Regions from separate parts of the Fictibacillus sp. 5RED26 genome, predicted to be linked through region 1. Evidence: riboswitches for the same ligand, from Rfam matches in the RefSeq annotation. Region 1 holds a riboswitch; each other region holds the start of a gene.
The links. Region 1 has a riboswitch for cyclic di-AMP ahead of IHV10_RS01120 (potassium channel family protein). Riboswitches for the same ligand answer to the same signal wherever they lie in the genome.
Positions count from the first base shown of each region.

Region 2: it holds a riboswitch for cyclic di-AMP, as region 1 does, so the genes downstream of both, IHV10_RS16285 (dicarboxylate/amino acid:cation symporter) here and IHV10_RS01120 (potassium channel family protein) in region 1, are expected to answer to the same signal.
Region 3: it holds a riboswitch for cyclic di-AMP, as region 1 does, so the genes downstream of both, IHV10_RS03240 (hypothetical protein) here and IHV10_RS01120 (potassium channel family protein) in region 1, are expected to answer to the same signal.

Region 1 covers NZ_JACZDU010000001.1:206,361-214,547, reverse strand. The annotation lists gene hutU (urocanate hydratase) at 1-329, opposite strand, end outside; gene hutH (histidine ammonia-lyase) at 346-1,872, opposite strand; gene hutP (hut operon transcriptional regulator HutP) at 2,162-2,596, opposite strand; gene IHV10_RS01135 (hypothetical protein) at 2,778-3,236, shown strand; gene IHV10_RS01130 (GerAB/ArcD/ProY family transporter) at 3,330-4,442, opposite strand; gene IHV10_RS01125 (TrkH family potassium uptake protein) at 4,583-5,935, opposite strand; gene IHV10_RS01120 (potassium channel family protein) at 5,939-6,595, opposite strand; cyclic di-AMP (ydaO/yuaA leader) riboswitch at 6,735-6,890, opposite strand; gene IHV10_RS01115 (undecaprenyl-diphosphate phosphatase) at 6,969-7,751, opposite strand; gene cls (cardiolipin synthase) at 7,859-8,187, opposite strand, start outside.
Region 2 covers NZ_JACZDU010000004.1:283,867-292,053, reverse strand. The annotation lists gene IHV10_RS16325 (hypothetical protein) at 1-84, shown strand, start outside; gene IHV10_RS16320 (TrkA C-terminal domain-containing protein) at 201-902, opposite strand; gene IHV10_RS16315 (hypothetical protein) at 1,035-1,193, shown strand; gene IHV10_RS16310 (GDSL-type esterase/lipase family protein) at 1,282-2,022, shown strand; gene IHV10_RS16305 (Fe(3+) ABC transporter substrate-binding protein) at 2,371-3,438, shown strand; gene IHV10_RS16300 (ABC transporter permease) at 3,553-5,175, shown strand; gene IHV10_RS16295 (ABC transporter ATP-binding protein) at 5,175-5,888, shown strand; gene IHV10_RS16290 (hypothetical protein) at 6,095-6,289, opposite strand; cyclic di-AMP (ydaO/yuaA leader) riboswitch at 6,467-6,633, shown strand; gene IHV10_RS16285 (dicarboxylate/amino acid:cation symporter) at 6,802-8,037, shown strand.
Region 3 covers NZ_JACZDU010000001.1:611,274-619,460, reverse strand. The annotation lists gene kdpB (potassium-transporting ATPase subunit KdpB) at 1-895, opposite strand, end outside; gene kdpA (potassium-transporting ATPase subunit KdpA) at 1,022-2,689, opposite strand; gene IHV10_RS23065 (potassium-transporting ATPase subunit F) at 2,702-2,770, opposite strand; gene IHV10_RS03255 (hypothetical protein) at 2,779-2,886, opposite strand; gene IHV10_RS03250 (HPr family phosphocarrier protein) at 2,910-3,185, opposite strand; gene IHV10_RS03245 (hypothetical protein) at 3,263-3,400, opposite strand; gene IHV10_RS03240 (hypothetical protein) at 3,424-3,837, opposite strand; cyclic di-AMP (ydaO/yuaA leader) riboswitch at 4,070-4,221, opposite strand; cyclic di-AMP (ydaO/yuaA leader) riboswitch at 4,279-4,425, opposite strand; gene IHV10_RS03235 (hypothetical protein) at 4,707-4,955, opposite strand; gene IHV10_RS03230 (MFS transporter) at 5,007-6,290, opposite strand; gene IHV10_RS03225 (DHH family phosphoesterase) at 6,522-7,706, shown strand; gene IHV10_RS03220 (MarR family winged helix-turn-helix transcriptional regulator) at 7,900-8,187, opposite strand, start outside.

The DNA of each region.
Region 1 (8,187 bases):
TTTGCCCATGCAGGGACAAGATTGGAGTTGGCGAGTAAAACACGCGGAGCATCAGTATGCGATTTAAATACGGCGACCGGCTTTCCAGATTGTACGAGAAGGGTTTCATCATTCTCTAAACGCTCTAATGTTTCTATGATCTTATGATAAGAGTCCCAGTTGCGAGCAGCTTTACCAATTCCTCCATATACGACAAGCTCATCAGGATTCTCTGCTACTTCACCATCTAAATTGTTCATAAGCATTCGAATTGCCGCTTCTTGCACCCATCCTTTTGCAGATAGTTTCGTACCTCTTGCAGCTGATATAGAATGTTTTACGTTTGACATGTAAAAATACCTCCTTTTAATGTGCTAACTTTTGAATTTTAGATCCGATTAAGATGTCATTCCACGATGTATCAAGGATCCATGAAGCAACAGCTTCCATATCTTTGTGGAACATACGGTCACACTGTATCGTCGGACAAACGATTCTTCCTTGTTCATATACTTTCTTTGTTTTAGGTGCGAGCTTTTCAGGTCCTCGGAAATCTGCAGCCTGCATCGCACAGATTAATTCAACGGCCAGCACTCGTCTTGCATTTGCAATGATCTGAGCCGCATGTCTAGAAGCGATCGTACCCATACTCACATGATCTTCTTGATTAGCTGATGAAGGAATCGAATCGACACTTGCAGGGTGCGCCAATGTTTTATTTTCTGAAACGAGCGATGCAGCAGCATATTGCATGATCATCGCACCTGACTCAAGCCCTGGATTCGGACTTAAGAAACCAGGTAAGTCACTCAACTGAGGATTGACCATCCGTTCGATCCGTCGCTCTGAAATGTTCGCCCATTCTGCTGCGGCGAGCTTCAGAAAGTCCATTGCAAAAGCGATAGGCTGACCATGAAAATTCCCACCTGATATGATTTTGTTTCCGTCATCAAAGATCAGTGGGTTATCCGTTGCAGCATTCATCTCGATCTCAAGCTTTTCTTTTACATAACCAAGAACCTGCCACGAGGCCCCATGTACTTGAGGGATGCATCTTAACGAATATGCATCTTGTACCCTGATCTCTCCTTGTTTCGTTGTCAGCTGGCTGCCTTCTAAATATTCTCTTAAACGCTTTGCAACATCTACCTGCTCTTGATAACCTCGAGCAAGATGAACATCTTCATCAAACGCATCTGTTATGCCTCGTAAACTTTCTGTGGTAAGCGCTGCAATCGCATCTGCCATGAGTCCGATGCGTTCCGCTTCTATATAGGCAGCAATACCTTGTGCTGTCATGGCTTGCGTTCCATTGATCAAGGCAAGCCCTTCTTTCGCTGTTAAGACGACAGGTTCAATTCCCGCTCTCTTTAAAGCATCCTGACCAGAAATACGTTCTCCTTTGTAGTACGCTTCTCCCTCACCTACTAACACAAGGGCTAAGTGAGAAAGCGGTGCAAGATCTCCACTCGCTCCAAGTGATCCTTGTTGCGGAACAACAGGATGAACATTCTTCTCGACTAATTCTAGCAACCTTTCGATTACGATTGGCCTGATACCCGAAAAGCCTTTCAGAAGAGCATTTGCTCTTAAAATAAGCATAAGACGACTGATCGTCTCAGGAAACGGTTCTCCGATTCCACACGCATGGCTGCGGATCAGATTGATCTGCAATGTCTCCACATCATCTCTAGAAATAAAAACATCGCTAAACTTTCCGAAGCCAGTCGTGATTCCGTACACCACTTTACCTTCAGCCACAATCGCTTCAACCGCTTTCCGGCTGTCAGCCACTTTCTTCATACTGACCGGGCAAGCTTCAATGGGTTCATTCTCATGCAGAATCCGCTTGATCTCTTCCATCGAAAGTGTATTACCTGTTAATGTAATCATCTTCATCCCTCTTTTACTAAGGTTCTGTTCTTTCTTCGAAGTAGTTGATTTCCGTTACAGGAACTCGCTTTCAGCGGGGTGTGCGGTGAGCCTCTTAGCGCTCTGCGCTGTTAAGAGTCTCGCCTGTCCCACTCATCCCGCAGGAGTCTCGCACCTTTCACTCCAATCAACTTTCCAAAGAAGCTATTAAAAGAAACCTCAAAATGTATAGATAAAAAACAAAAAGAGCGCACCCGAAAGAAAACTCTTTCGAATACGCCCCCTCATCACTAGTTACTATGGGCACTATTTAAATATGATTGATTCCTAGACCAATCGCTTCATGCTCTAATCCTTTTACAGGAGCTCCGATCGTTCCGTAGAGAGCGACTGCTATCCAGTCACCTTCTTCTTTTTTCTCATATGGATTACCGCGAACGACGATGAAACGCAAACCTACAGTTCTAAGAACGGTTCCAAGCTGAACCTGTCCTCTTGTCACCCCATGAAAAGCTTCCATGATGGCATGATATAAAGAATGTGTTTCACGATAAATCCCAGTTTGAATTATATTTTCACTTTTGGCCGCTGTTTCAATGGCAGCTACTACCTTTTGTGAATCCATTGAACCGGCTTTGCCTACGCAATACTTCCAGCCCAATTTCTCGATCTCAGGCAGATAACTTTCATCTAATACCCCTAACATGGCCATCTTTCCGATCAAACGTTCATTTGATAATGCCATTGCATGAATCACTCTTTCTCTAACGGCTAATAACTACTTCTAGTGTATGCGTTTACAATTTGTCCGTCAATTCCCTTTCAACAACTTATCACAGCAGTATAGTAAAGAAAATGACACGTATAATCTATCAAACTAGCGGTAAGAATGATAGTAAGAAATATAACGGAATGAGGGTTGTTACATGTTAAACGTACAAAAAGAAATTGCACTTGCTTCAATGTCACGCACACCACAGTTCGAGGAAGATGTGAATGACTTTTTTATCGCTTATGACAAAGGACATAACCCGTTACTGCTCTTGCCTACTACAAAAGGATTTCTTCACGAAGGACAGGTGTACGCGATCGCATTTATTAAAAAAGAAAATAATTCATATCAATTTACTCTTTCAGATAAAATTATGCCTTTTTCGATGAATGAGGCAACGCTCATTCATGATCAGCTCGGTTTCTTCTTCGGTCCTGATAATAATATGCTTTCTTCCTTTTTTAAAGGTGATACGTATGGCGCATATGTAGTCTGGACAAAGCATATGGTCACGCAATTGATCAACGAAACTCTTCAAAATTGGCATAATACATCAGATGATTCACAGCGCGAAAAACACAAGACGCGATTAACTATGCTTCTTCAAGCCTAGGTAAAAATAATAAAACTGACTGCTAACTTCCCTCTTTCCTATGTGCAACAGATTGAGGAAGCCTAACAGTCAGTTTTTTTTAATTGTGGTGCATCATGTAGTAGATGATGTCTGTTCTTTATTATTTTTCTTAATATGTTTCTTAATAAAAGTCATGATAAATAAAAGTGGAATATAACTGATGGCTAAATAAAAACCGATCTTGTTCGTATAGTTATTGAGCATGTTGATCTTCAAACGAGTGTCTAAGTAATAACAAGCAGCCAACGTGATCGCTAATAAAATGATCAGTGTGATATGTTGGCGGATGTTCAACATCAGTTTGGCCACACGGCTCGAACACCAGATCGCCAGTGCAATATTTGGCAAAATCACTAAACACCACATCGAAACGAAAACAAAATCAAATCGTTCTACGAATGAAACTTGAACGATTTTCACCATAGAAAGGGTTGCCCATATATTTCTAGACAACTGTTCTTCGCTAAAGAACGCAAATGAAAACAAAGTGACTAGCAAATACATCATAAATGTAAAAAGATTAGCATGATGCGCAAATTTTTGAGACCGCTTTGCATTTTTAATAAACGGATAAAAAACAAGAAGTGTTTCAAAACCAAGATAACTCAGCATCATATTTTTCGTTGCAGATAAATAGTCTTTTACATTCTCATCAAAGACCGGCAGGAGATTAGAAAAATGAGTAAATTCCAATGGGTATACGAGTAACACGATCAAACCTAATGGAATGACAACTCCTAAAAAACAGATGCCCGCCACCGTTCGAAAACCAGACGAAACCACATAGTACGTTAATATCAGGAATACAGCAGCGATCTTCCAAGTACTTAGAGTGGGAAACATCCATACTTGTATGACTTCAATATACGTTCGTAACACTGTAATCGACCAGAGCAGAAAATATAGAAGTAAAAATAGATTAAATAAGTTTCCAATCAAACCACCAAACAGCGATTTATGAGTTGATACGATATCCCCATCGCCGTTATCGAGCACATAATAAATCATCCATATAAGAGCATGTACAAAAATGGCAGCTATGATGACTGATATCCAGGAATCATAGCCAGCGTATTTAGCGATGATACGCTGATAGCCTAGCACCCCTACCCCTACTTGTTCAGAATGGACAAGAAAAAACACAAGAAAGGGAGAAACGAGAAAAGCTTCTTTAATTTTTTGCATGACGATTCTCTTCCTCTCTTAGAAACAGCATTGAAATCTCGTTTTAGCATTCCCAAGAGTAAAGAGATTAACCCATAAATAACCAAAAAAGCTGACGCGAAATGTGGGAATACACCCGTTCTGCATCAGCTTTCATTCCTCTATCCAGTGAACACTTCACCGTCTGGATACCTAATATTATCTTTTGTTTGTTTAGCAAGACTGAACGCCAGTGTTAGCGGTCCTAATTTACCGAAAACCATTACCACACAGATCACAATTTTTCCGATGACTGTGAGATCTGGGGTAAGTCCCATACTTAATCCAACTGTTCCAAATGCAGAAACGACTTCAAACACGATCACCATGAATGAAACATCTTTCTGGACATATGTGATAATAAATAATGCGGCAAAGATAAACAAAATAGAAATAGTTGTAATAGCAAGAGCTCTGTAAACAACAGCATTTCGAATGGTCCGCTTCATAACAACCGTACTTTCTTTCCCTTTTAAGAAAGCTGCAACCGTAAAAATAATAACAACAAACGTGGTCAGCTTTATCCCTCCACCAGTAGAGGTACTTCCTGCCCCAACAAACATTAAAAGAATCATCAACAAGGATGTATCAGGATTTATGGCTGTCATATCAATCGAGTTAAAACCTGCTGTTCTCGGTGTTACACCTTGGAAATAAGAAGCCCAGAATTGCTCAGCACCTGAAAGCATTCCAATGGTCTTAGGATTATTAAACTCAAATAAGTAGAAGAACAAGATTGCCACAATATTAATAATCAAAGTAGAAAGCAACATCACTCTTGTATGAAGAGAAAGTTTTTTCCAGCTTCGGCTCACCCATATATCAACCAATACGGTAAACCCAATTCCCCCTGTTATAAACAGAAACGATATGACGATGTTCACCATCGGATCTCCTACATAACCCATTAGACCGTCAGACCACAACGAGAATCCTGCATTGTTGTATGCCGATATAACATGAAAGATGCTATAGTAAATTCCTTTACTAACACCAAAGTCTGGAACAAGCCTTAGTGATAGAAAAAAGATGGCGATAATCTGGATGCTGATTGAAAATACAAACAGATTTCGAACTAACCGGATTACCCCGCCTATAGAAGGCTGGTTGAGTGCTTCTTGCATCAGAACACGTTGTTTGATGGATATTTTCCTCCCCATCATAATAACGACTAATGAAGCAAATGACATGACCCCAAGTCCTCCGACTTGGATTAAGAACAAGATGACGATCTCACCAAAGAGTGTGAACGTTGAGCCAGGATCAACAGTAGCTAAGCCTGTTACTGTTGCTGCTGAAGTTGCAATAAAAAAAGCATCTACCCACGATAACGTTTTTTCATGGGCAATAGGAAGCTTTAACAAACACGTCCCAACGAAAATAAGAAATAAAAATAGTAACGCTAAAAACTGAGGAGGGTTTAATCTAATTGGGTTGTGCAAAAAACGTTTATGCTTTCTAACATGTAGTGCCAATGCTTACACTTCCTCATCCTCAAAACGATTTAGATCTTCGTTACGACCGATCACGACAAGTATATCCCCATATTGAAGAGATACATCAGCAATCGGTGAAACGAGTATCTCATCTCCGCGTTTGATTGCGACGATATTACATCCATAGCGTGCACGAACATCTAGATCTGTTAGCGTCCGATTCACTAGCTTATCCGTTACACCTATCTCAACAATACTGTGTTCATGCGATAGCTCAATAAAATCAATAATCTTTTCAGAAGATATGAGTTGAGCAACGCGAAGCGCCATATCACGCTCTGGGTGGATAATACGGTCTGCTCCTAGCTTTTCCAACACTTTATGATGATAGTCATTCTGTGCTTTTACCCATACTTTTTGAACGCCTGCTTCTTTTAAAAGTAAAGTAGTTAAGATACTTGCTTGGATGTCTTCACCGATCGAAACAATTACCTGTGTAAAATTTCGGATTCCTAAAGACTTCATTACGTTTTCATCCGTAGAGTTAGCTTGAACAGCCTGAGTAGCTATTGTTGCAAACTCATTTACTCTTTCCATATCTTTATCTATAGCTAGAACATCATAGCCCATCGTCGCAAATTCTCGACAGATGCTGCCTCCAAAACGTCCTAAACCAATTACTGCAAACTGTTTTTTCATTATGGTCTCCCCTTAAAATCCATGAAGTTTTTGCTTCGTTGTTCTCTAGCCTTGCTGGTCAAGAGGTATATAAATTTAAGTAAAAAAACGCAAAAAAAGACCACACAAAGAAGCGGGTCCGGTTTTCCACCAAATTGACCTCTCCAGTGACATGACGCTTACGGGGTTAGCTGTCGGATTAGGGATTGGAGTATCCCTTTTTGCAAATAGAGCAAAATTCACCCCAAAAGATTGGTTCCCCCGTTTTACAGTAGTTTCACCATAAAAATAACTGTAAATTCAGCGATCTAAAGCCTGCTAAATTTTGAATTACATATACTGTAATCCTCTATCTTTTAAAAGTCAATCCATTTTTTTAGTGTTAACAAATACTTTACATTTTACCTGAAAATTGAAGGATCAATACTACTATTCCAATCAACCAAACATAGACAGCAAATCCTTTTAACGTACCGGTTTGAAGGAGTTTGATCATCCACTTTACAGCCACATATCCAAATAGAGCCGATGCTAAAGTACCGACCAATAAGGCTGAATAAGAGATAGGTGGATGTCCACCCGTAAATAGATCTTTTGACTGCAATACTACTCCTCCTGCGATAGATGGTATGGATAATAAAAAAGAAAAATAGGCCGCTGCTTTTTTATCGATCTTGCAAAAGAGCGCTGCTGCAATCGTTAGTCCTGATCGTGAAATAGCAGGAAGAATAGCCGCACCTTGAAACGTACCGATCACAAGTGCATCCCTTATTGTTATATCTTCAATCCCTTTATATCCATTTCGCTTATAAGAATCCGCCCACCAAAGCAAAAAACCTGTAATTAAGAACTCCCATCCAACCGTGATCCCGGTTTTTGAGATCTCTTCAAAAAAATCTTTAAATGCTAGTCCTATAACAGCGGTTGGAATCGTTCCAGCGATAAGCAGAACTCCCGTTTTGCTGAGTGGTCTTTTTATAACTTCTAAGATTTCTCTCCAATAAACCGTCATCACAGCAATAAGTGTTCCTATATGAAGCATGCTATCAAGAAACAACCCGGCTTCTTCTAGCTGAAACACTTGCCTGCCTAGAAGGAGGTGTCCTGTAGAACTGACAGGCAAAAATTCTGTTATCCCTTGCACAATGCCTAATATTAAGGCTTCGAGCCAATCCATAAAAAAAACCCCCTCAACTTTCATGGTCTCGTACAACCTATTCATGAGGAGGATTTTCTATTCTAGTTTTTTGATATCAATTTAGTGTTACTAACGAGCATTTGTGATTAAAGTACACCTGAGAAGAGACGAGCAAACGATTCCTTTGTTCGTTCCCACAAACCTCTTTTGTAAAACTCTACGGGCTTCACTTTTATAGATTCCACCATGTCTTCTTGATATTGTTCTACAAGATCTGAGACAGATGATGTATTCAGCAAGAATACGTTCACTTCGAAGTTAAGGTGAAAACTTCTCATATCCATATTAGCTGTACCGATTGAAGCAGTATCGCCATCAATAATGATTACTTTTTGATGCAGAAATCCTTTTTTGTAGGAATAGATCTCTATTCCAGAACGCAGTAGCTCTGGAAAATAAGAGCGCGTTGCATATT
Region 2 (8,187 bases), on a different contig from region 1:
ATACATATAACTCCAGAGCAAATTAATAATATTATTTCCTTACTGTTATCATTTGTCCCTAATACAGTCAGAGAAGTTGGTTAATTGAGAATCTCTTCATAAAGAGGTTCTTTTTTACTACCTAGAGTTTTATTCGCTCATATATTTTGCTTTCAGGGGGTAAAGTCGTAAAAAAAATAAGAAGTGAAAAAGATCACTTCTTATTTAGATTCCTCTACTTCTTTTTTTGATTTCAATTCATCCATTTCATTCTTAAATCTTTCTTGTAGACAACTTTTGTGACCATATAGGACCAACATGTCTCCTTCTTGTATTTTTGTCGTATAACTATCCTTTCGTACTGTTACGTCTCCTCGCTTTATAAATAAGACAATTAGATCATCTTCTGTTTGAATGACGTCTTTTAATTGTTTCCCCATAATCTTAGAATCTTTATGTATAGGAATTTCTACTACAACATCATCCTCTTCAAAATACATAACATCTCTTAAAGGAAGATCTGCTAAGTTATAGCTTTTTTCCATGTGACTCTCAAAAGAACGTTTCATGTATTTTTTTAGTTTAGGTACGCTTAAGATTAAATATAAACTGATGAGTACTAAAATAATGATTCCAAGTTCGATCGAACGAAATTCATCTGATAAGATGCTGCTTATCGATGAGATGATAACCGCTAATGAAAAGACTCCGAACAAAATGAGAAACGTACTTAAACGTCTGCGTACCGGATGCTCCAGAATCAACTCTGATTCTCCTGTCGTAAATCCAGTGGCTGTAAACATTGAGATGACCTGGAAGCGAGCGATTTCTTTTTTAAGACCAGTTAACGTGAATAACAGAACGTTAATTTCAATCACAATTCCTATGATGGCAAAATAAAGCAAAGTGAATAAAAAACCCACAAAGGCACCTCCGTTAAAATTCTTCTCTACCTGTATACCCTTATTTTCTATTTATATAGAGGAAATAAAATATTTTATTCGTTTCATAAACATATATAGCCCCTCATATAGTTTGGTACAGGAGGGATGTAGATGATAGGTTTTCTTATTACCTTAGTGCCCGCAAGTCTATTGTGTGGAGGAGTTGCTATGTTGATTCATACATTCGTGAAAAAAGATTCATATCAATACGATCAAGAAAATCTTTGGGAGGATACATCACTTACATCTGAAGATTATCGTTTGAAATAACAAATTAACACATTCATTACTTGATATTTTCCCTCGTTATGGTAAAAAGTAATATAACAATAACTTGTAACAGAATCGAGGATTTGATGTGCGGAAAGTATCAAAAAGATGGTTAATTGGTGGTACAGGACTAGCCCTCATACTATTCCTTATCTTTCAATTTTATGGAGAAACAGAAGGGGCGAGCGATACACAAACTCTGAAGGTCGTTGCCCTTGGAGACTCATTAACGTATGGAGTTGGTGACCCATCCAAAACAGGCTATATCGGAATCGTTAAACGAAATATTCAGCAGCAAACAGGCAGAAATGTAATCATTAATAATTTTGGGATCAGTGGACAGCGTTCCGACCAATTGTTAAGACAATTGGATAATGGAGTCGTGATCAAGTCATTAAGACAAGCAGATCATATCTTTGTTTTTATAGGCACAAATGACTTTCGTCACGCTGCCGGTTGGAACTTTCGCCAGTTGCCTCAGCAAAAATTAATGCTCGGAAAAGAAAAGCTAAGAAACAATTTAACTAAAACACTGACAGTGGTGAGGGAAAACAATTCGTTTGCACCGGTTTACGTATTAGGTCTTTATAATCCTTATTTTGGGAAAGAATACGATCCCACAGCTGCAGAGAGTATTAAGACATGGAATGAAGCAATCGTTGAGGCGAGCAAAGAAAGCACGCTTACAAAGTATATCTCCACATTTGAACTCTATGAAAACGTTGAGAAAGAACTGTATTTTTCTGATTCTATACACCCTAATAGAAGGGGATATAACAGATTAGGAAATTGGGTTTATAACCAGTGGAAACCTTTAAACCAGGAATGATCTCTTAGAAGTAGATACTTCTAAGAGATTTTTTTTGGTTTTTTTTAATTGCTTCTTTTGGATAGAACCATCCTTTGAGAAAGTAGTTGTTTTCAGGTTCCAGGGCGAACGGTGAGCGTCGTTTGTGAGTTTCGTTTTTTATAAGTATTACCTCCGAGCTTGTCCGAACCTGATACTTGGCATCTTTCACTCCAATCAGCTCTTAAAGGAGATTAGGATTTGAGAGCAATAATCCATCAGAGAAAAACATTTAAAAAAACGGTTGACTTGAGAATGATTATCATTATAATTAAAAGTGAAGTTGATAATCGTTTTCAATTACTTATACATAAAAGGAGTAACTGACATATGTTTAAAAAGAATCTTTTTACGGTTGTTACAATGGTCCTACTAGCTGCTTTAGTCTTAGCAGGCTGTGGTAAATCAAACGAGGGTGCGAGTTCGAATAATAATGAGACAAAAAAAGAAGAAGTAAACCTATATACAAGTCGTCACTATGAAGTTGATGATAAAATCTTTGCTGATTTTACAAAAGAGACAGGAATTAAAGTCAACCTTATTAAGGGTAAAGAAGATGAGTTGATCGAGCGTCTTACAAGAGAAGGGAAAGCAACAAAAGGAGACCTTTTCTTCACATCTGATGCTGGACGTTTACACTGGGCAAAAGATAAAGACCTCTTACAGAGTGTAGAAAGCGAAACTTTGAATAAGAATATTCCTGATAATTTAAGTGATAAAGACAATCAATGGTTCGGTCTAACAAAACGTGCACGTGTTATCGTATATGATCAGAAAAAAGTAGACAAATCAGAACTATCTACTTATGAAGCGTTAACTGAAGACAAATGGAAAGGTAAAGTACTGATCCGTTCATCAGAAAATATTTACAATCAATCATTAGTATCATCCTTTATTTCATTAAACGGAAAAGATGAAGCGAAGAAGTGGGCAGAAGGGATCGTTAACAACATGGCTCGTGATCCACAAGGTGGTGACAAAGACCAAGCGAAAGGTATCGCTGCTGGTGAAGGTGATGTTGCTATCATGAACTCCTACTATTTTGGTCAGATGTTGAACTCAGAAGATCCTGAAGAAGTGAAAGTTGCTAAACAGCTGAGTGTGTTCTTCCCTAACCAAGAAACAACAGGAACGCACATCAATATTAGTGGTATAGGTGTTACGAAACACGCTAAGAACAAAGAGAATGCTATAGAATTAATGGAATATCTGTCTAGTCCAAAAGTTCAAGAAGTATTTGCTGAAGCCAACTACGAGTATCCGGTTAATAAAGAAGTAGAACCTTCAGAGCTTTTAAAGTCTTGGGGTCCGTTTAAAGAACAAGATCTTAACCTTTCTGAGTTAGGTGAAAACAATGCAGATGCTGTTAAGATTATGAATGAAGTCAGCTGGAAATAAACGTTAATATTTTGCCGTATCACGATTTGTGATACGGCTAATTCCATGTAAAACAAACAACAAGAACAATGCTGATGAGTAAAGAAGGTGAATATATTGTATTTCATTCGAAAAATGAGATCACAGTTTAATAGTTGGGCTTTGCTTAGTGTGATTTTTTCTACTTTAATCCTTTTACCGGCTTTGCTCATCATGGTTCAGTTATTCGCTGAGAGTAATGAGAATTGGGAACACATTAAAGAATTCATGTTGAAAAATTATATCGTAAATTCCGTGACACTCGTTGGTTTTACTGGTCTTTTCACAGTGCTGATCGGTGTAAGTGCGGCATGGCTAGTTTCCGCCTATAAAGTTCCTATGCATCGGTTCTTTAAGTGGGGTCTTATCCTCCCACTTGCGATTCCACCATACATTGGGGCCTATACGTACCATGGTATTTTAAATTATACAGGCGTCATTCAGACGTCACTAAGGAACCAGTTTGGTATAAAAGTGGACCAAAAGTTCTTTGACATCATGAACATACCCGGTGCTGTTTTTATCTTTACGATGTTCCTATATCCATATGTATATATCATCACAAAAAGTTTCTTAGAAAATCAGTCATCATCACTGATTGAGAATGCACGGTTGCTAGGAAAAGGCTCGTTCATGACATTTATACAAGTCGTCCTTCCTGTGTCACGTGCAGCGATCGTTGGTGGAGTTAGTTTGGTCATTCTTGAAGTTTTCAATGATTACGGGGTAGTAAAGTATTTTGGTATTCAAACATTTAGTACAGCAATATTTCAAGCGTGGTTTGGGATGGGAGATATCTATTCGGCTATCAAGTTAGCGGGTACTTTGATGTTTATCGTAGTTTTGATCTTGATCTTAGAAAAAGTAATAAGGGGCAGGAAACAGTATAGCTATTCCACTTCAAAAGTCCGCCCGTTACAACCTAAAGAACTTAAAGGTTGGAAAAAGTTCGCTGTGCTTAGTTTTTTCATCTCTTTATTTGCTCTAGCTTTCGGAATTCCTTTCATTCAGCTTATACATTGGGTGTATATGACTTATGACGTTATTTTAAATACTGCTTTTGTTGACTTGATTTGGAACTCGGTCTTTGTTGCTTCTATAGGTTCAGTTCTTATCATTATCGTCGCTCTAATTATCGCCAACTTTAGTCGTCTATCAAAAGGTTGGATGGGGAAGCTTTTTTCAAAAATAACGGTTTTAGGGTATTCGATTCCTGGAGCTGTAATTGCAATAGGTGTATTGACCTTATTTCTCTCACTAGACGAAAAGGTATTCACGTTATATGAATGGTTAGGGTTAGAGCCAACTCTTGTGCTGAGCTTAAGTATTAGTATGCTGATCTTTGCCTATGTGGTCCGTTTTCTAGCAGTTGGTTTTAACTCCATCGAATCAGGCTTTGATAAGGTAGGAACGGTTTTCACAGAAGCTTCTAGGACATTAGGTATGTCGGTAACGAAGACGTTTTTTAAAGTGGATATTAAGATGATTAAAGGTGCTATTGCTGGTGGTTTTATCCTTGTTTTTGTAGATATATTAAAAGAGCTGCCTCTTACTCTTATCCTTCAGCCTTTTAATTTTTATACGCTAGCTACCAAAACATTTCAATACGCAAGTGACGAACGTATTCACGAAGCCTCTGTTTCATCAATGGTGATTATTTGTATAAGTGCACTTTCCATCTTCTTTTTACACAGAGTTTTAGAAAAGGAGCCAAAATAATGTTTGTTCAAATCAAAGACTTAGCGTTTCATTATAAAAATTCGCGTAACCCTTTGTTCGAAAATCTTTCTTTAAACTTTAATCAAGGAGAAGTTTCGGTGATCTTAGGAGAAAGCGGAAGCGGGAAAAGTACGTTACTTCGTCTTATAGCAGGACTAGAGGTGCCCTCAAGAGGATCGATCCTCATAGATCAGGCTGTCATGAATGATACATTTCGTTTTGTTCAGCCAGAAAAACGTGGTGTAGGTTTGGTTTTTCAAGATTATGCTTTGTTCCCTCATATGACGGTTGAAAAGAACATAAAATTTGGCTTAACGAAAATGAATCGTAAGCAGAAGCAAGCACGCATGGAAGAATTATTGGCTATTGTGGGAATGGAGGACTATGCTTCTCGTTATCCTTATGAATTGAGCGGTGGACAGCAGCAGCGTGTTGCACTAGCTAGGGCTATGGCTCCAAATCCATCTTTGATCATGTTTGATGAACCATTTAGCAATCTCGATTCTAAGCTTCAACTACAGATTCGGGATGAATTACAGGAAATTTTAAAACGTACGGGGATCACTTCTATTTTTGTAACTCACGATGAAGAGGATGCTCGTGCCATAGGGGACAGGATCATACTGATGAACAATGGAAAGATACAGGATGAAGGGCGTCCAGAAATGGTATTGAAGAGGAATAAAGAACAATTATCACTCGCATACGTATAAAAACAAAAAACCGGGATATCCCGGTTTTTATTTTTGGCTGTTTTATAAAGAATTGTTACTAATAGATCTTTTTGAATTTGCCTATATAACTGTTGATTGGAGTGGTAAAGTGACACGTATGAATGTTGTTCACGCCTGCCCCATGGAAAGCGAGCAGCCTGGAACGGAAATCCACACTTCCAAAAGAAACTATGTTTTAAACAGCCTTATTTTTTAAATTGAGTATCTAATTTACCGTTCATATCGATTAAAAATCCGATTTCTCTTCCTAATAATTCACCTAATTCTTTTGCTTTCTTTTCGCTTTCGTTCTTTATTTGTTCAATCGTAAGTTCACCTTTTAATTTGGATGCTCCAACGATTATACTTAATTCACCTTTTTCATAAAATACGATTTTCATTTACAATACCTCCCTGAAAAATAGAACCTTATATATAATTCGTTTTTTTCTATATGCTTATGGGGTAGAAGTGAGAATATGGAAAAACATTCATCATGAAACAATTAATTGGAATAAATAAGCATAGTGAGTATTCTTGACAAAAATTTATGTATGTTGATAAAATTAGAGCATATTATATATGATTCGCTGAATTCGGATGTTCTATTCCATAGAATATCTTGAAGCGGGGGAACCACGATATGGCTTATAAAGCCTAGGGATGAATTTGTGCATACACAAAAGGGACAACTCTCAATTTCCTAATCCGACAGCTAACCTCGTAAGCGTTTTTGGAGAGAGAACTCTATACATGGGCTCAGTCTATGTGTTGCGGTGTATTCCCACGGAAAATCCTCTCTATTTTCGGTGGGTTTTTATATGCAACAAATAGGGCATGTATTAGTATAAAATTTCTTCATCGTACTGCACACTAAATAGTGAGAAGATTTTAACAAAGGGGGTACTTTATTATGAAATTGTCTACAAAAATTTTAATTGCACTTGCACTTGGGGTTGTCGCGGGATTAATTCTTAATCTAGCTGTACCAGATGCTTTTTCAACACTGGATAAATACGTTTTAAAGCCAGTCGGGACATTATTCTTAAACCTTATTAAAATGTTAGTTGTTCCAATTGTTTTTTTCTCAATCGTACTTGGAACTGCGGGATTAGGTGATCCGAAGAAACTTGGAAGAGTGGGTGCCAAAACGGTTGGGTTCTTCTTAGGAACTACAACAATTGCGATTACGATCGCGATGGCTTTAGCGCTTATCTTTCAACCAGGTGTAGGGGACTTTAAAACAGAAGGTGCTAAGTTTGAGCAACAAGAAGCGCCAGCAGTTACGGACACGTTGCTGAACATTATTCCTACTAATCCAATTCAATCGATGGCTGAAGGAAACATGCTTCAAATTATCGCGTTTTCCGTATTTGTAGGATTTGCTTTAACGATGTTGGGAAGCAAAACAAAAGGTATTATGGATTTAATTGAACAAGGTAACGACATTATGATGTATCTTGTAAACCTAATTATGAAATTTGCTCCATATGGTGCTTTTGCATTGATTGCTTCAGCGGTAGGAAGTCAAGGAATGGATGCTATCAAAGCGATGGGCTTATACATGAGCGTAGTTATTTTAGCTTTATTCATCCACTCTGTTGTCGCGTATGGTGGTTCAATTGCTCTATTTGCAAAGAAGAGCCCGCTCTGGTTCTTTAAAGGCTTTGCGCCGGCAATGTCAGTTGGATTTAGTACTTCTAGTTCAAATGCAACACTTCCAATCTCAATGAAAACAGCTCAAGAGAATTTAGGTGTTCGAAAATCGATAAGTGGTTTTGTACAGCCGCTTGGTGCAACGATTAACATGGATGGAACAGCTATCATGCAAGGTGTTGCGACGATTTTTATCGCTCAAGTATACGATGTTAACTTAGGTTTAACACAGATGCTTACTGTTATTTTAACGGCAGTGCTTGCTAGTATCGGTACAGCTGGTGTTCCTGGAGTTGGATTGATCATGTTAGCGATGGTATTGAACTCTGTAGGATTACCTGTCGAGGGTATTGCCTTAATCCTAGGTGTTGATAGACTTCTTGATATGCTTAGAACAGCTGTTAACATCACTGGTGATGCTGCTTGTGCTGTAATCGTTGATAAAGGCGAAGACAAACATCTTGGGACTCGTGAACAAGAAGTTAGTGCATAAATAATCACTTCAAAAGGCCGCGGTGTATACATATACCTGCGGCCTTTTTGTATGCCCATTTCCCTAGTTTACAAATGTTGAGTAAATAAATGTAAGCACTAATGAAAAATCATGGTAAAATAAGAAGATACTTAATGAGATTTCGGAGTG
Region 3 (8,187 bases), 400 kb from region 1:
TTTTATCTAGGATGATCGTATTGATGTCACCTGCAGCTTCAACCGCTTTACCAGACATAGCGATTACATTAAATCTCGTAACACGGTCCATTCCAGCAATACCGATCGCGGATAAAAGTCCACCGATTGTTGTCGGAATCAAACAAACGAGTAATGCGATTAAGACCGGTACTGGTATGTCAAAACCTAGATACTTTGTAAAGAATGGAAGTGTTACAACTACAATCATAAAAACAAGTGTCAAACTCGTTAAAACAGTACTTAACGCAATTTCATTCGGTGTTTTTTGACGCTTCGCTCCTTCTACGAGGGAGATCATGCGATCAAGGAATGATTCTCCTGGATCTGCTGTAATTCGTACTTTAATTTCATCACTTACTACACGTGTTCCTCCTGTTACGGAGTTAAAGTCACCGCCAGCTTCTTTAATTACAGGAGCTGATTCTCCTGTAATCGCCGACTCATCAACAGAGGCAAGACCAGATATGACTTCACCGTCTCCTGGAATCATTTCACCTTGTTTTACAATAACGATGTTTCCTTTACGAAGATCAGCTGATGAAACTCTTTTGTGTTTACCGTTTTCAAGCACAAGGTTTGCATAAACTTCTTTTTTCGTTTTCTTTAATGAATCAGCCTGTGCTTTCCCTCTTCCTTCAGCTATTGCTTCAGCGAAATTTGCAAACAGGAGGGTTATAAACAGAATGAAGGTTACAGCAATATTGAAACCAACTTGAGTTTGGTCTCCAAAAAAGGTTAATAATAATGTAATTACAAAACCAATTTCAACAACAAACATGATAGGATTTTTAATCATTACCCTTGGATCTAGTTTAATAAAAGATTCCTTTATCGCCTGATTCACGATTTCTTTATTCATCATTGTTTTATTCATTTGTACTTCCTCACGATTCTTTTTCATCGGGCCGTTCCCACCTTTATTTGGAGGAACGTACTGAGATAATTCTTTTTTGGTCCTTAAGCCTTGAGCACCCATTATTCATTCACCTCTCTACAGCATCTATAATGTTAAATATTCGGCAATCGGGCCTAATACCAATACTGGGAAGAATGTTAAAGCCCCAACAATAAATACAGCCCCAATAAACACACCTGCAAATAGCCCGTTATCTGTTCTGAACGTTCCGATCGTTTCTGGAACGGTTCGTTTTACAGCCAATGATCCTGCAACTGCAAGCATCGTTACAATGGAAAAGAATCTTCCAAGATACATAACGATTCCGGTAGAAATATTCCAGAAGTTTGTCGCATCTCCTAATCCTTCAAAACCAGAGCCGTTATTTGCTGCTGAAGAGGTATATTCATAGATTACTTGTGAAATACCATGAAAACCTGAGTTCGAAATGGCCTCATGTCCGAGTGGTGTAAAGAAAGCTACAGCAGATGCTCCTAAAATAAGGAACGGGTGGATTAACAACGTCGCTGCAATCAGCTTCATTTCTTTACCTTCAATCTTTTTACCTAGAAATTCCGGGGTACGTCCCACCATTAATCCAGATAAGAAAACACCAATAATCGCATACATTAAGACGTTGACAAACCCTGCCCCTACACCGCCATAAACGGTATTTAACATCATATTGGATAATGTAACTAATCCGCCTAGCGGAGTCAGTGTATCATGCATCGTATTAACAGCCCCCGTTTCTGAAGCCGTTGTAACAACCGAGTAAAGTGAAGACTGAGCGACACCAAATCGTACTTCCTTTCCTTCCATGCTTCCTTGATCATGTTGCACACCTAGAGCATTGATTGCTTGGTTCCCTTGATATTCGGCACTTAGGGAGATGCCAAGGAACATAATAAACATCATCGTCATGGAAACGAAAAGAATACGTCCCTGCTTTGGATTTCCAACCATCTTTCCGTACGTAAACGGTAATGCCATCGGTAATAGGAGCATCAATAAGATTTGAATAAAGTTGCTCGGCCCGTTCGGGTTTTCAAACGGATGCGCTGAGTTAACTCCGAAAAATCCACCGCCGTTATTTCCTAATTCTTTTATGGATAAAAACGAACCAACTGGGCCAACTGCAATGTTTTGTTTTCCACCTTCAACTGTAGTCGCTGTAACCGTTGGATCTAATGTCTGCGGTACTCCAAGTGCAACGAAAATGAGTCCTGTTACAAAAGCGATCGGTAGTAACACACGAATGATACCCCTAACCATATCCACAAAAAAGTTTCCTAAAGACTTGCCAGATAGCCCACGAATGAATGCGATTGCTACTGCTAATGCTGTAGCTGGTGCAACAAACATCATGAAAAGAATGCCAATCATCTGTGAAAGATAGGATAAACCACTTTCACCACTGTAATGCTGCAGATTCGTATTCGTCATAAAACTTACTGCTGTGTTAAACGCAAGGCTTGGATCCATGTTTGCTATCTTACTCGGATTCAGAGGCAAACTGCCTTGGAAACGGAAGATTAAATAAACTAATAGAATCATAATCGCATTGATCACAATGACTGATGAAGCATAAACTTTCCAAGATTGATTTTTATTTTTCATTCCACTAATGGAATAAATCAGTTTTTCGAAAGGATAAAAGAGTTTGTTCTTATTCGAATAATTGAACGAGTTCGCTAAATAAATTCCTACTGGTTTTGCAAGTAAAAGAGCTATAAGTAGAGTTATAGCTATAGAGAGTAAACTGACTAACAACGGAAAAACCTCCTAAAATTTCTCTGGATTCAATAATACGTAAAGAAGATACACCGTTGTTAAAACGGCTAATCCAAACATGACAGTCATCATTTATTTACACTTCCTTCATCAACAACACTTGATGACCATTTTGCTAGACCCATCATTAAGACAGGCATTCCTACCATCAATAAAACCATCATCACATCTAACATTTTTACACCTTCTTTTTATTAGTTCATTGTTCTAAGTAACCATTCAGCATTAGAGATAAATTTTTGATAGCCTCTTGAGCATCACAACCTTCAATTCTAAGTGTGATCGGTTCGTTTTGATTTCTTGAATAGTGTGACAAAAAGAATAGATTAACGGATAGTAAGCCTTTCGCATTAATCTGTATGCCTTGATAAAAGAAAAGAATCTCACTTTCGAAAGAACCAGCAGCATTGACAAATTCATTGATCTGTCCGATCGACAACCTTTTTGGCAATAAAACAACTGACTCTGTCCCCATGTTTTCACCCTGCCTATCACTGGTTTGGATTTACAGAGGGAACATCTTTTCTTTGATGGGTTCCCTCCTGTAATTGCTTAACCTTTACTTCTAAGCGTGTCTTGTATGATCCATTTTGAGAGACTATGTTGAATCACACTTGCATAATAAGCATTCAATTGATCTCTTTTCGCTTTTAACAAAATCTGTTCAATTTCGTTTGGACTTAATCTCATAAATGAATTCCTCCGCTCTTTTTTTATGAAGAAAGTAAGAATTGAATATTTCCGGTTTTGTTATAGATTACGTAATCTGCACCTAACTCCTTATAAACTCTGGAAATATACCGTGTGTCTGATTTGATGACATAAACAGGTATGTTATAAATGCTGCGAATGAGTTCAATCGTTTGGCAGCATTCTAAAAATCCAGATTCAACAACAATGATTTTTTGAACAAAAGGACCTACCATCTCGATAACTTTACGCTTGTCAACATAATTCATGACATATACATGTTGAAACCCAACTTGTGAGAGTCTTTCTGCTTCTTCTCGGTTAGGAACACAGAGAACAAGAGATTGATAGTCTTCACACAATCTTAGTTTTGAAATAAAAACATCTGAAACTAGATCAGGAAACATAATGAGCACGTTCCCAGATGATTTCTCCATCGTTCCACCCTCCATCTCTTAAAGAAAACTAGGCTAACTTCTAGCCTCTCATGTCAGCCTTAGTTGCACTTATACTATCGTCTTAAACTTGTTAATACGCCGAAAACCATCGTGCCGACAAGTTATACTTTTGGATAGTGAAAAAAAGGCAACAAAAAAGAAGCCTGCGGAAGAGGAACTCTTCTCGCGGCTTCTACACATACTTGAATAAGCGTGTGAATACACGAAATTTGTTGCCTCTCTCTGTACGCTTACGGAGTTAGCTGACGGATTCGGGCTTGAGAGTAGCCCTACTCGATCTCTCGAGATTCACCCCATGCAGACGCAATGGCCTGCGATTGGTTCCCCCGCTTCCTAAACTTAGGAATTAAGCGATAAAGACGCATGATATAATAATCATAATTTGTAAAATTGTTATTATTACTCTTTTTTAATGTTCACCTTCCCTCTCCTACCACGCTTACGAAGTTAGCTGACGGGTTCGGACGGCAGAAGTCGCCCGACTTAAATAAGTTTCACCCCTGGCAGTGAAGAACTGAACTGCCGATGGTTCCTCCGTTCCAATAATGGATTCAGCGGTCATGGAAAAAATTTAAAGTTTTACGATAAGCAATATATTACTCCTGGTTTCAGCCGTTGTAAATCCATTAAAAACTCTAAAATATTCATATTTCGTATAAAAACGAATTAAATAAACTTATTTAAGAAACAAAAAACAAACAAATCATCTTTTTTCTTTTACTTTCTCAATTTTTCGATACATTTTAAAGAAAATAATAGTTGTAATATTCTAAAAAAATCCAAGTTTTGAACTTAAATTTTTTTAAAAAAATAAAAAAGCTAAGCAAATTTCACTTTGCTTAGCTTGGTTAAAACGATCTAAAATCCAATCTCTGTCTTTTAGTCCAGAGCCATACGCCTGTGAACAGATGGATCGCAAACACTACAAAGACAGCTCCATAACTTTCTGTAATCCAGCTCACAAACCAAATGATCGGTAGAGCTAAAAAAAAGTTAACAAGCAACAACACCCATGAAGTTCTCGCTATAGCTACAAAGAATAGAATAATTGGTAAGATTAAAAAAATCCAGAATAGTACGTTTTGAAAAGTTGCCATGACTTCCCCTCCGCTTTTCATTATAAAAGGGCTTCGCCATAATCTCCAGCTTTAAACTGGTACTTTTTCTAATTCAAATTCATTTTTGTTATCATTTTCTTCAATATCATACCTGGGTAGAGTGAACATGTAGAATAGTCCAACAAGAATCAGACATCCTCCCACAACCCAGAACAGCATTTCTACGGTTAGAATTTTCGGGAAAAACACAGCGATTAAACCGAGTGTCATGGTGTGAGATAGCATATTGATCGGTGTAATCCATCCTTGAACACGTCCCATCATTTTAGGGTCTACGATCTTAGGTAACCAGCCACCGATTCCAATATTGATTAATGGAATGCTAAACCCAGCCAATCCTGTAAAAATAAAGAATGTCAACACATTTGGCGCGATGGCGCATAAACCAAGTGACAATCCACTTACGAATAGACCAAGAACAATCGCATACGAGAGTCTGATCTTTTTAGCGAGCATCGAACAAATAACACTCCCTGTAAGGATAGATACACCAAACACGACACCCATCCACATCATCATTTGCTCGTAATTATCTGGAGCGAGTTTATATTTCATGATAAAAGCCGGCATAACTGACAATCCACCATTTACTATACCAAACAAGAAAAAACCAAAGATTAATGAAAGTAGAAGCTTAGATTGTTTAATGTAATTGAACCCCGCGACAAAATCCTTCCATACCATCTTAACACGAATATCTTTGAACCTGTGTTGTCCGTTCGGCAGACGAACATCTTCATCAACTCTCATACTCATAATTAATAATGCTGATATAACATATGTAACAAGGTCAAATGCAATTGCTCCTTGTATTCCTACACTCCAATAAATAAAAATGGCAATCATGTTCCCAAAAAGCATAAATAAACTACCTACCATTTGATTCAATCCAGCTGCAATTGCATAATCCTCTTTCGAGAGTACACCTTGTACCATCGCTTGATCAGCAGGAAAAAAGAATTTACCTACTGCACTTCTTAAGAATAAGATAGCAAAAATCAAAGGCATCCAGTCTAGCCATATAGCACCCATTAATAAGAGGCACAGCCCTGCACAAATCCAATCACAATAAAGCGCGATTTTTTGACGATCCATTCGATCGGCTAATACCCCTACGATAAAGAAAACAGCGAGTGTTGGCAGAGAATACATCAATTCTGCAAGTGTGGCATAAAACGGTTGTTCACCGAACTTATCCAACAAATAAAACATAAAAGCTGTAACGCCTATAATACTTCCCATCATTGAAGTAAAACCAGCAAAAAACAGCTTGCTGAAGTTTTTATTCTGAAACACTTTCAGAAACTCCTTCACATCATAACCCCCAACTTTACATAATTTGCATCATTACCATTTTCTACCTAATGCCATCAATTGTAAATAAATTCTTGTGAAATTTCATAAGAATGATTTAGCATATTCATTCCGTTTTCGGTGTTAAAATCAGCTGAATTTGTAAATGAAAAGAATACTACGATATAAAGGTTGAACTTTATGCTTTATGACGATACTCTAGACAGAGAGCATAATAGAGAGGATACTAACATGATTCATTTATTTTCACACAACGATTTAGACGGAAAATCATGCGGTTATTTAGCACAACTAGCATTTGGAGACAACTGTAAAATATCGTATTGTTCACATGGAACGATTAATGACCGTGTAGAGATGCTGCTTGATAATCCGAGAGAAAGAAAAACAGAAATTATCATTACAGATATTGCGGTTAACGAAGAATTAATGATGCGACTTGATGAACGATCTAATGCAGGTGGAAAAGTAAAGCTGATCGACCACCATGCAACAGCGCTTCATTTCAATGGGTTTGATTGGGGGCATGTTCAAGTTCGTTATGATGATGAACGTTTAACTTGTGCTACTTCCCTTTTCTATGAATATTTGATCGAGAACGGTAAGCTTAAACCAACAGGTGCGCTCGATGAATATGTAGAACTTGTGCGTTTATATGATACGTGGGAATGGTTTGACCAAAAAGTTGAAGCTAAGCGTCTTAACGACTTATTCTTTATCCTTCCTCCTGATAAATTTGAGGATCAGATCATGGATCGTTTAAAAGGTGATTCTTTTCAGTTTTCAGAAACAGAAACAACGATTCTGGATCTTGAAGAAGAAAATATTGCAGATTATATTAAAAAGAAACAACGTCAGATGGTCGAAATCTGGGATACTTGGTCTTTAGGCGAAGGATCTGAAGAGAAAACGTATAAGGTTGGTATTCTTCATGCCGAACGTTATCACTCTGAGCTTGGGAACGAGATCAATCGTGAGAATCCTCACTTAGACTTGATTGTGATTCTAAATATCGCTAACAAACGGATCGGTCTTCGTACCATTCATGAAGAGGTGGATTGTTCGATCTACGCCAAACAATATGGCGGCGGCGGGCATCCAAAAGCTTCTGGCGGAAACATGACTTCTGAAGCATTTGAAAAGTTTGTTGTTGCTGCATTCCATGAACAACCTAGACGAATCGATGCACCGAAGAACGAGCACAACGTGAAGGAAAATCCTGATGGCAGCTTATATGTGAACAATCATCGTGAAGTATCTAAGATCTATTCAGAAGATAATCAAACATGGCTGATCACACATAAGACACATCCGGTAGATGAAACATTTGCAAGCTATCAAGACGCTGAAAATTACGTGAAGCGCCATTTTGAGGGCTGGTTAATGCGAGATGATGAAGCGAATAACAATAACTAATTTATAGTAAATACCTTGGCTACAATTGCCAAGGTATTTTAATTTTGTAGATCACTTGTCATCATTTTCATTGAACCATTGACTCTGAATATCGAATATCTATGTTACATCATTCATGTGAATAGAATTGTGATTTAGTTAGGATAAAAATTGTAAAGACGCTTAGAACCAATGCTAAGCGTCTTTTCGTCTATTATTTTGAATGATCTTGCAACTGTTCTAACATACTTGTCAATGTTTTATTCAATATTGTAAGTTCATCTTTTCCCATCGGAATATTATCAACAAGCTGATCCGGTATACACTCCGCTTTTTCTTTTAGTGCTTCTCCTTTTTCAGTCACAGAAACAATTACACTGCGCTCATCTTGTTCTGATCGTTTTCTTTCAACAAGACCATTTAGCTCCATGCGTTTTAACATTGGTGTTAAAGTACCGGAATCTAAAAACAAGCGCTGGCCTAATTCTTTTACAGACAATGA